Regions from separate parts of the Paeniglutamicibacter sp. MACA_103 genome, predicted to be linked through region 1. Evidence: riboswitches for the same ligand, from Rfam matches in the RefSeq annotation. Region 1 holds a riboswitch; each other region holds the start of a gene.
The links. A riboswitch is a leader RNA that binds a small molecule or an ion and turns the genes downstream of it on or off. The one in region 1 is predicted to bind S-adenosylmethionine.

Region 2: it holds a riboswitch for S-adenosylmethionine, as region 1 does, so the genes downstream of both, acs (acetate--CoA ligase) here and ACIPVK_RS21195 (O-acetylhomoserine aminocarboxypropyltransferase/cysteine synthase family protein) in region 1, are expected to answer to the same signal.
Region 3: it holds a riboswitch for S-adenosylmethionine, as region 1 does, so the genes downstream of both, ACIPVK_RS06935 (hypothetical protein) here and ACIPVK_RS21195 (O-acetylhomoserine aminocarboxypropyltransferase/cysteine synthase family protein) in region 1, are expected to answer to the same signal.

Annotation. Positions count from the first base shown of each region.
Region 1 is NZ_JBIXLN010000080.1:7,359-10,626, forward strand. Features, by position in the region: gene ACIPVK_RS21185 (ferredoxin reductase) at 1-1,064, shown strand, start outside; gene ACIPVK_RS21190 (histidine phosphatase family protein) at 1,081-1,719, opposite strand; SAM riboswitch class I at 1,756-1,850, shown strand; gene ACIPVK_RS21195 (O-acetylhomoserine aminocarboxypropyltransferase/cysteine synthase family protein) at 1,966-3,268, shown strand, end outside.
Region 2 is NZ_JBIXLN010000062.1:11,796-15,063, reverse strand. Features, by position in the region: gene acs (acetate--CoA ligase) at 1-1,860, opposite strand, end outside; SAM riboswitch class I at 1,866-1,956, opposite strand; SAM riboswitch class I at 2,378-2,474, shown strand; gene ACIPVK_RS19975 (acyl-CoA dehydrogenase family protein) at 2,481-3,268, shown strand, end outside.
Region 3 is NZ_JBIXLN010000010.1:100,196-103,463, reverse strand. Features, by position in the region: gene ACIPVK_RS06945 (sodium:solute symporter) at 1-1,041, shown strand, start outside; gene ACIPVK_RS06940 (DinB family protein) at 1,169-1,747, shown strand; SAM riboswitch class IV at 1,760-1,871, shown strand; gene ACIPVK_RS06935 (hypothetical protein) at 1,891-2,163, shown strand; gene ACIPVK_RS06930 (VIT1/CCC1 transporter family protein) at 2,403-3,268, shown strand, end outside.

The sequences.
Region 1 (3,268 bases):
AGCGGGACCCGGCCGGCAGGGTCTCGCCGTGGGTGCACGAAAACGTCGGACCCGGCACGGTGCTCGAAATGCTCGGACCCGTCGGCGCATTCCACCTGCCCGACGCCGACCGGCGGGCGCGCTACCTCCTGCTGGCCGCGGGCTCGGGCATCACCCCCATCATGTCCATGCTGCGGACCATCCATTCACTGCCCGGACAGGCGGACGTGGTGGTTCTTTACCACGGCGCGGCACCCGGAGGCTTCGCCTTCCACCAGGAACTGGGCTACATCGCCACCGTGGATTCGCGCGTCACCGTCCACTTCTCCCTGGGCGACCGCAGCGCGCCCGAGGACTGGGAAGGCCTCACCGGCCGGCTGTCCGCCGCGATGCTCGACGAGGTGGCACCCGACGCCAACGGACGCCAGGTCTACGCCTGCGGCCCCGAGGGCTACCTGAACAACGTGTCCGAGATGCTGGCCGCGGTCGGCGTCGACGACACCTCCATCCACATGGAATTCTTCTCCGGAGACCGCGAGACGACCCTGGAATACCAGGCGGAGGTCGAGCTGGCGGAGGAGATTGCGGAGGAAATCGCCGAGGAAATCGCCGAATCCGCGGAGGATTACTACGAAAGCCAGCCTTCCGCCCTCGGCATGTACGAACCGGCCTACGACGACGAGGGCCCGCTGGAGGCCACCGGCCTGCCGCTCGAGGCGGCCGACCCCGGCCTTGCCGAACCCGTTGCCCCCGAAGCCGAGGCGGAAGAAGCACCGGACACCTCCGCCCCCGACGCGTCGGCATTCGACACCGTCGGAACGGGAACCCTCACCCTGTCCTTTGTTCGCACCGGCATCAATGTCCTGATCAATCCCGAGGAAAAGATCCTTGGCATTGCCCAGCGGGCCGGAGTCAGGATCGGCGCGAACTGCCAGGAGGGCATGTGCGGCTCCTGCAAGATCGTCAAGCTCTCCGGGGATGTCGAGATGAACCACCAGGGCGGGATCCGGGCGCGGGAGATCGAGGCCGGCAAGTTCCTGCCGTGCTGCTCGACCGCCCGGACCGACCTGGTGATCGACGCCTAGCCGGCGCCTGCGCGTTTCAGCGCGCGATCGCCGGTTCCTGTTCCCGCACCAGCTCCGCCAGCCGCACCGGGTCGACGTGGAGGACTTCCCCGTTCTCCACCTTCGCGCCCAGCGGCCTGCCGGCGAGCGCGTCGCGCACGATCCGCATCGTCGCGCCGTGGCTGACGACCAGGATCCGGCGGCCGGGGTTCGCTTCGACGATCCGTTGCAGGGCGGGCAGCGCACGGCGCAGCACGGCCTGCCGGTCCTCGGCGTGTTCGGCCAACAGCGTGGCCTCCGCGTCGGGAATCCCCGCCATGATCCGGCCCTCGAGCGGGCCGAAGCCGCGCTCGATCACCTCGGGCACCGGCTCGCCGGTCGGGGCCCGAAGCACCTCGGCGATCAGCTGCGCGGTCCGGGCGGCGCGGGACAGCGGCGAGCCGAGCACCAGGTCCCAGCCCTGGCCCAGCAGCGCCCGCCCGACCTCGCGCGCCTGTTCGCGGCCCGTCTCGTTCAGCTCGATGTCGGTGCGCCCCTGCAGGCGACCGGCGAGGTTCCAGTCGGTTTGTCCGTGTCGTACCAGTGCCAGCGCGGTGTCCATGGCTCGAGCATAGGCGCTGCGCCGCGGCAGGCGGGAATCGCGCGGGCGGTGCCGGGGCGCAACGTAAGGACTCAAAGTTGGGTCACAATCGGACATATTGAGAGACTGTTACAACCATCCCGAGCGGCCGAGAGATCTGGTTTGATGACGCCGCAGCAACCTGCCACAGCCGGTGGTTACGGTGCTACCGCCAGAAACGATGGAGCTGCTTTCCGCCCCGACCCGGGCGGGTAAGCGACATTGATCCCGGGATTCCTGCCGCGATGGCCCCACGCACTGCGCGGGGCCGAAGAACCAGTCGACAAGGAGTCGCAAGCCACCATGGCCGAACACCAATTTGGATTCCGCACGCGCGCACTGCACGCCGGCGGCACCCCCGACGCCGAGCACGGCTCGCGCGCCGTTCCGATCTACCAGACCACGTCATTCGTCTTCAAGGACTCCGACGACGCCGCGAACCTCTTTGCGCTGCAAAAGTACGGCAACATCTACTCGCGCATCGGCAACCCGACCGTGGCGGCATTCGAGGAGCGCATCGCCTCCCTCGAGGGCGGCATCGGCGCGGTGGCCACGGGCTCGGGCATGGCCGCCGAGTTCATCACCTTCGCCGCGCTGGCCGGGGCCGGGGACCACATCGTGGCCTCCTCGAAGCTCTACGGCGGCACCATCACCCAGCTCGACGTGACGCTGCGCCGCTTCGGGGTGTCGACGACCTTCATCGACTCCACGGATCCGGCCGAGTTCGCCGCCGCCATCCAGGAGAACACCAAGGCCGTCTACACCGAGGTCGTGGCCAACCCCTCCGGCGACATCGCCGACCTCAAGGGCCTGGCCGAGGTCGCCCACGCCGCGGGCCTGCCGCTGGTGGTCGACTCGACGCTGACTCCCCCGTACCTGCTGCGCCCGATCGAGCACGGCGCCGACATCGTCATCCACTCGGCCACCAAGTTCCTCGGCGGCCACGGCACCACCCTCGGCGGCGTCGTCGTGGAGGCCGGAACCTTCAACTGGGGCAACGGCAAGTTCCCCGCGATGACCGAGCCGGTGGCCTCCTACGGCAACGTCTCCTGGTGGGACAACTTCGGCGAGTACGGCTTCCTGACCAAGCTGCGTTCCGAGCAGCTGCGCGACATCGGACCGGCCCTGCCGGCCCAGTCCGCGTTCCAGCTGCTGCAGGGCGTCGAGACCCTGCCCCAGCGCATGGACTCGCACCTGTCAAACGCCAAGGCCGTGGCCGCATGGCTCGAGGCCGATGAGCGCATCAGCTACGTGAACTATGCCGGGCTTCCCTCCCACCCGCACCATGAGCGCGCCAAGGAGCTGCTGCCCCTGGGCGTCGGCTCGGTCTTCAGCTTCGGCGTCAAGGGCGGCCGCGCCGCCGGCACCGCCTTCATCGAGGCGCTGCAGCTGGCAAGCCACCTGGCCAACATCGGCGACGTGCGCACCCTGGTGCTGCACCCCGCCTCCACCACCCACCAGCAGCTTTCCGCGGAGCAGCTGGTTGCCGCCGGCGTGCCGGAGGACCTGATCCGCTTCTCGGTGGGCCTGGAGGACCTCGAGGACATCCTCTGGGACCTGGACCAGGCGCTGACCGCCTCGCAGCAGGTCGCGCAAGCCCCGGCCG
Region 2 (3,268 bases), on a different contig from region 1:
CGAGCGCGTCTTGGGCACGTCGGGGACGAAGACGATTTCGCGCGGCTTGGCGATGGGCCCGATCTGCGTTGCCACGTGGTTGCGCAGCTCGGTGACCAGGGCCTGCTGCTTCGCCAGCGCCTCGCCCGTGAGGTCGGTGCCGACCACGGACTTGTCGAAGGGCACCACGAACGCGGTGGCCGCGTGGCCGGTCTTGGCGTCGGACGTCGGGCAGACCCCGGCCTCGACGACCGCCGGGTGGGTGACCAGCGCGGATTCGATCTCGATGGTGGAGAGGCGGTGCCCGGAGATGTTGATGACGTCGTCCGTGCGGCCCAGGATCCAGATGTCCCCGTCCTCATCGAAGCGCGCGCCGTCCCCGGCCAGGAACCAGCCCTGGGCCGCGTACTTCTCCCAGTAGGAGGTGTAGTAGCGCTCGGGGTTTCCCCAGACCGTGCGGGCCATGGAAGGCCCGGTCTTGGTCAGCACGATGTTGCCCTGGACGTTGGCGCCCACGGTGGCCGCGGCATCGTCGACGATGTCCACGCCCACGCCGGGAAGCGCGCGCGTGCCGCAGCCGGGCTTGAACGCGGTGTCGTCCTGGCGCGGGGACAGGATGGTGGCCCCGGTCTCGGACTGCCACCAGGTGTCGACCATGGGGATGCCGGCGGCGGTGTCGCGGCCGACCTGGCTGCGCAGCCAGCGCCACGCCTCCGGGTTGACCGCCTCGCCGACCGTGCCGGCCAGGCGGATCGAGGACAGGTCGTAGTCGGCCGGGACGCCGTCGGGGAACCAGCCCATCAGCGAACGCACCAGGGTGGGCGCCGTGTAGTAGCTGGTGACCTTGTAGCGCTGAATGATCTCGAAGTGGCGGCCCGGGTTCGGGGCATTGGGCACGCCCTCGTAGATGACCTGGGTGACGCCGTTGGACAGCGGACCGTAGATCTCGTAGGTATGCGCGGTGACCCAGGCCAGGTCGGCGGTGCACCAGTGGACATCCGAGTCGCGCTTGGCCGGGTCGGGGTTGGAGAAGAGGAACTCGTGGCTCCACGACGCCTGGGTCAGGTAGCCGCCGGTGGTGTGGACCAGGCCCTTGGGCTGGCCGGTGGTCCCGGAGGTGTACATGATGAACAGCGGGGTCTCGGCGTCGAAGGCCTCGGGGACGTGCTTGGCGCTTGCGGTGTCGACTGTCTCGTGCCACCACACGTCGCGGCCCTCGGTCCAGGCGATGTCGGTGTGCCCGGTCCGGTTGATGACCAGGACATGCTCGATCGAGTTGTCCCCGGAGACCGCCTCGTCGGCGTGCGCCTTGACAGGGACCGCGGTTCCGCGGCGGAACTGGCCGTCGGTGGTGACCAGCAACTTTGCCTTGGTGTCCTCGACGCGGAACTTCAGCGCCTCGGAGGAGAAGCCGCCGAAGACCAGCGAGTGCACCGCACCGATGCGGGCGCAGGCCAGGGTGATGACAACGGTTTCCACGAGGACCGGCAGGTAGATGACCACGCGGTCGCCCTTGCCGATGCCCAGTCCCAGGAGCGCGTTCGCGGCCTTGGACACCCGGTCCTGCAGGTCCTGGTAGGTGACGGTGGTCCTGTCACCGGGCTCGCCCTCGAAGTGCAGGGCGACCTTGTCGCCGCGTCCGGCCTCCACATGGCGGTCCACGCAGTTGTAGGCGGCGTTGAGCTTGCCGCCCTCGTACCAGCGCAGCTCGGGGCCGCGCCGGGCCTCCGGGTCCACGCCGGTACTACTGTGGATGGTGTGCCACTGGTCGGACCAGCTCAGGCGACGCGCCGCGGCATCCCAGAACGCGAGGCGCTCGTCCTCGCTCCACGAGTTTTCCTCGGCAACGGCAGGGAGCGCGGGCAAAAGGGTTTCAGGCATTTTGTTCTCCATCGGTTCTGGCGTTAGCACTTCACCGCTAAGCGGTGGTTGCTGCGGCGTTACAGAGCCAGATCTCTCGGCCGCTCGGGATGGGTTGTTCCATCCATCAAAGTCGATTGCTTGTCACAGGAGCAAACCCGCCGTAATGTGACGGAACGTTCGATGGGATGGTTCTCTTGGATTGGCAATCAAAGAATCTTCGCGTGTGACGAGAAATTTCGAATCGAAATGCCGAGGGGATTTCGAGCTGCCGCAGGCGCGCCCGGCCGCGGCGGTGCCCGGATGGCGCCACGTAGTTACGCCATTGTCCCAATGGTTGTATGGCGGGGTGGCCGTAAAGGCGGGCGCGTCGCACCTCGGGAATCGCATCGAATGAATGGTCCGAAGAATGCCGCGAGCCCGGTCTTTCCCGTGGGCACGGCAAGGTCCGGCACGGCCATCCGGCCCGTGTTGCGGGCTTCAATTGTGACGAACCGGGTTGTCACTGCCTCGCCGGGGCGTGTAGAAATATGACCAACAACCATCCAGAGCGGCCGAGAGATCTGGCTCCATGACGCCGCAGCAACCCCTCCCCTTAATTGGGCGGTAGGTGCTCACGCCAGGACCGATGGAGATAATTCATGCCTGTCGATTCCTTTGCCAATACACACGATGTCGAAGCGGACCCCAATATCTTCGGCGCCGTCAACCTCGACGCCTTTACCGGGGACACCCCCGCCCGGCACCTGCTCAAGCTCACTCCGGGCGTTCCCCTGAACGGTCACTATGACGAGCTGGCCGAGATCTTCCGCCCGGTCTTCGCCAAGATTGCCGCCGGGGCCAGCGAGCGCGACGCCAACCGGACCCTGCCCTTCGAGCCGGTCGGCTGGCTGAACCGGGTGCGGTTCGGGGCCCTGCGCATCCCGGTGGCCGAGGGCGGCTACGGGGCCAGCGTGTCCGACTTGTTCCGCCTGCTCATTGAGCTGGCCGAGGCCGATTCCCAGGTGGCGCACCTCTGGCGCTCGCACATCGGCTTCGTTGAATCCGTGTTGCTGCTTCAGGACGATGCGTTGCGGCACCGCTGGGTCGAGCGCATTGTTGCCGGGCAGATCGTCGGCAATGCCTACACCGAACGCGGCGGAAACCGGCTGGGCACCCTCAACACCACCATTGCCAAGCAGGGCGAGCGCTGGATCCTCAATGGCGAGAAATACTATTGCACCGGCACCATCTACGCGGACTGGGTCGCCGTCGCCGTGGCCCACCCCGCACGCGCAGGCCGGCAGATCGCCGTGGTCTCCACCCAGCATTCCGGGGTCAAGATCTTCGACGACTGGGACGGATTCGGGCAGCAGCTCACCGGCACCGGCTCGACCACGTTCGAGAACGTCCCGGTGGACACGATCCTTCCCGACGAGCAGCAGGTCAA
Region 3 (3,268 bases), on a different contig from region 1:
GTCATCTACTCCACCATCGGCGGCATGTGGTCCATCACCCTGGCCGACCAGGTCCAGTTTGTCATCAAGACCGTGGGCATCTTCTTCCTGATGCTTCCCTTCGCCCTGAACGCCGCCGGCGGCATGAATGGGATCCGCGAGCGCATCGGGGACGAGTTCTTCAGCTTCACCGGCATCGGCGTGCAGTCCATCATCACCTACTTCGTGGTCTACACCCTGGGCCTGCTCATCGGCCAGGACATCTGGCAGCGCGTCTTCACCGCCAAGACCCCGAAGGTGGCCCGCTGGGGCGGCACCACCGCCGGCATCTACTGCGTGCTCTACGGCGCCGCCGGCGCCATCATCGGCATGGCCGCCAAGGTCGCCCTGCCGGACATCATCGGCGCCGACACCAACAAGGACGTGGTCTACGCGGAGGTCGCCACGCAGCTGCTGCCCGTCGCCGTCGGCGGCCTGGTGCTGGCAGCCGCGGTCGCAGCCATGATGTCCACCGCCTCCGGTGCCCTGATCGCCGCGGCCACCGTGGCCCGCACCGACGTCACCCCGTTCGTGGCCAGCTGGTTCGGCAAGCAGCTGCACGTGAACAGCAACGAAAACCCCGAGCACGACGTGCGCGCCAACCGCATCTGGGTGCTGTTGCTGGGAGTGGTCACGATCGTTCTGGCCATCATGGTCTCCGACGTGGTCGCGGCACTGACCATTGCCTACGACATCCTGGTCGGCGGGCTGCTGGTGGCCATCATCGGCGGGCTGATCTGGAAGCGAGGGAACGGGCTGGGCGCGGCCGCCTCCATGGCTGCCGGATCCATCGTCACGCTGGGCACCATGATCGTCCTGGAGATCGGCGCCGAGCAGCGCTTCGACGGCATCTACGCCAACGAGCCGATCTACTACGGGCTCATTGCTTCCGCGCTGACCTTCGTCGTCGTCTCCCTGCTCACCCGGCCCACCGATGCATCGGTCATCACCCGGTGGAACGCGCGGGTCGCCGGGCAGGGCGACACCGAGGGTGCCGACCTCACCGAAGTCGGCGGGCACTAGCGCCGGATTCCCCGCCCGGAAACGCAGCACCAAGGAAGCCCGTCGTCGCGCACGCCGCGAGGACGGGCTTCGCTGTTTTTGCGGCCGCCCTTCCCAGCCGGGCCGCCGCGCTCCTAGGCTGGGCTCCATGGACGATCTCAAGGACCACCTCGCCACGTACCTGAACAACACCCGCGAAGCAATGCTCTGGAAGGTCGAAGGGCTCAGCGAGCGGGAAATGACCCGCCCCATGGTTGGCTCGGGAACCAATATCCTGGGCCTGATCCAGCACCTGGCCTCCGTCGAGTACGGATACTTCGTGGGATGCCTCGGATTCACGGTCGACGATGGACGCTACGACGCACTGATGGCCGATCCCGAAGTCAGCGCCGACATGTGGGTCCCCGCGGATGTCCCGTGCGCCGAGATCCTGGCCTTCTACCGCCGGGCCATCGACGCGGCCAACCGCAACATCGAGGCCCTCCCGCTGGACGCCCCGGCAACGGTTCCCTGGTGGGCGCCGGAGAAACGCGACACCACGCTCGGACGCCTGCTGCTGCACATGAACGTGGAGACCGCACGCCACGCGGGGCATGCAGACATCCTGCGGGAGCTCATCGACGGTTCCACCGGGCTGCGCCGGGACATCACCAACATGCCGCCCTACGACGACTCGGCATGGAAGGAATTGCAGGCAAATATCCTGCGGGCCTCCGAATCGCGGTAAAGTTGTCACCAGCTTCACGAGATGCGTCGGCAAGCTCCGACTAAGACGCACACCAACCCCAGGTTCATGGGTGGTTCGGATGAAGAAGCGGCCGCGGACCACTTGGCCCCGGCAAGAGCTGACGAAAGGCCGCCTCCCCCGCCATGGCATCTTCCATCTCCGTTTTGCCCCTGCTCGATGTCCACCGCTCGGTCGTTGAACTGCGACTGGCGGGTTCCTGGCACAGCTACCATGTTGCCGATGCCCCGGCCCTGGCCGCGGCCCTGGCCAACGCCGTCGGTTCGCCGCGCTTCGACGCCCGCACCGGGGAGCTGTCGGTGCGTGTTCCCCGGGCCGGAAAGCCGGCTGGCCAGGCCCGGATTTTTAGTCTCAGCGAATTTTCACTTGCCCTCCCGAGCGCTACACTCGTGGGTTGAAGGGGAGTAGTTCCCAGGCCCGCCGAAATGGCGGGAAAGCGGTGCGTCGACATACTGGTTACAGCGTTGTAACCCGGCAAACCACCTGAGGCCACGGGCAATCCAGCCCGGCCTTGGGCGAACGAGACCTTCGGTCCACCCTGGTGGCCCGAGGCTCAACGTACCCACAAAGTATTCCTGCTGGGCCTCCCCACCTCATGGCCTCCCGGGGCCGTGAACGCCCACATGAGGATGAGAGCATGACGCAACAAGCGCCAACCCCCACTCCCGCCCAGATCAAGCGCTGGCGCCAGTACCTGGCCGACGAAATCGCCGAGGGCGCGGTCTACCGCGAGCTGGCCAACAAGCGCCAGGGCGAGGAACGCGCGGTCCTGCTGGGACTTGCAGCCGCAGAAACCCGCCACGAGGAACACTGGCGCTCGCTGCTGGGCGAGCAGGCCGAGAAGCGCACCCGGCCCTCGATCCGGCGCACCATGCTCCGCTTCCTGGCCCGGCACTTCGGCTCGGTCTTCGTCCTGGCCCTGGCCCAGCGCGCCGAGGGCAACTCCCCCTATGCCGCAGACACCGATGCCAGCCGCCAGATGGCCGCCGACGAACTCGTCCACGAGGAGGTCGTGCGCGGCCTGGCCACCCGCGGCCGCAATCGGCTTTCGGGCAACTTCCGCGCGGCGGTCTTCGGCGCCAACGACGGCCTGGTCTCCAACCTGGCCCTGGTCATGGGCATCGGCGCCACCGGCGTGGCAACCACCTTCGTGCTCTTCTCCGGCATCGCCGGGCTGCTCGCCGGCGCCCTGTCGATGGCCGCGGGCGAATACGTCTCGGTGCGCTCCCAGCGCGAGCTGCTCCTGGCTTCCAAGCCCACGGAGGTGACCCTGGCCGCGGCGCCGGACCTCGACCTGGATGCCAACGAGCTGGTACTGGTCTACAAGGCCCGCGGCATGAGCGACGAGGACGCGGCGCACCGGGCCGCCGAACGCATGGGCATCTACTCCTGCGACTGCAACCCCTCCACGTCCCTGCGCTCCGAGCTCAAGGTTGCCGCCGATACCCGGGAGCACGAGGAAATCGGTTCCGCCATGGGTGCGGCTTCCGCGTCCTTCTGCTT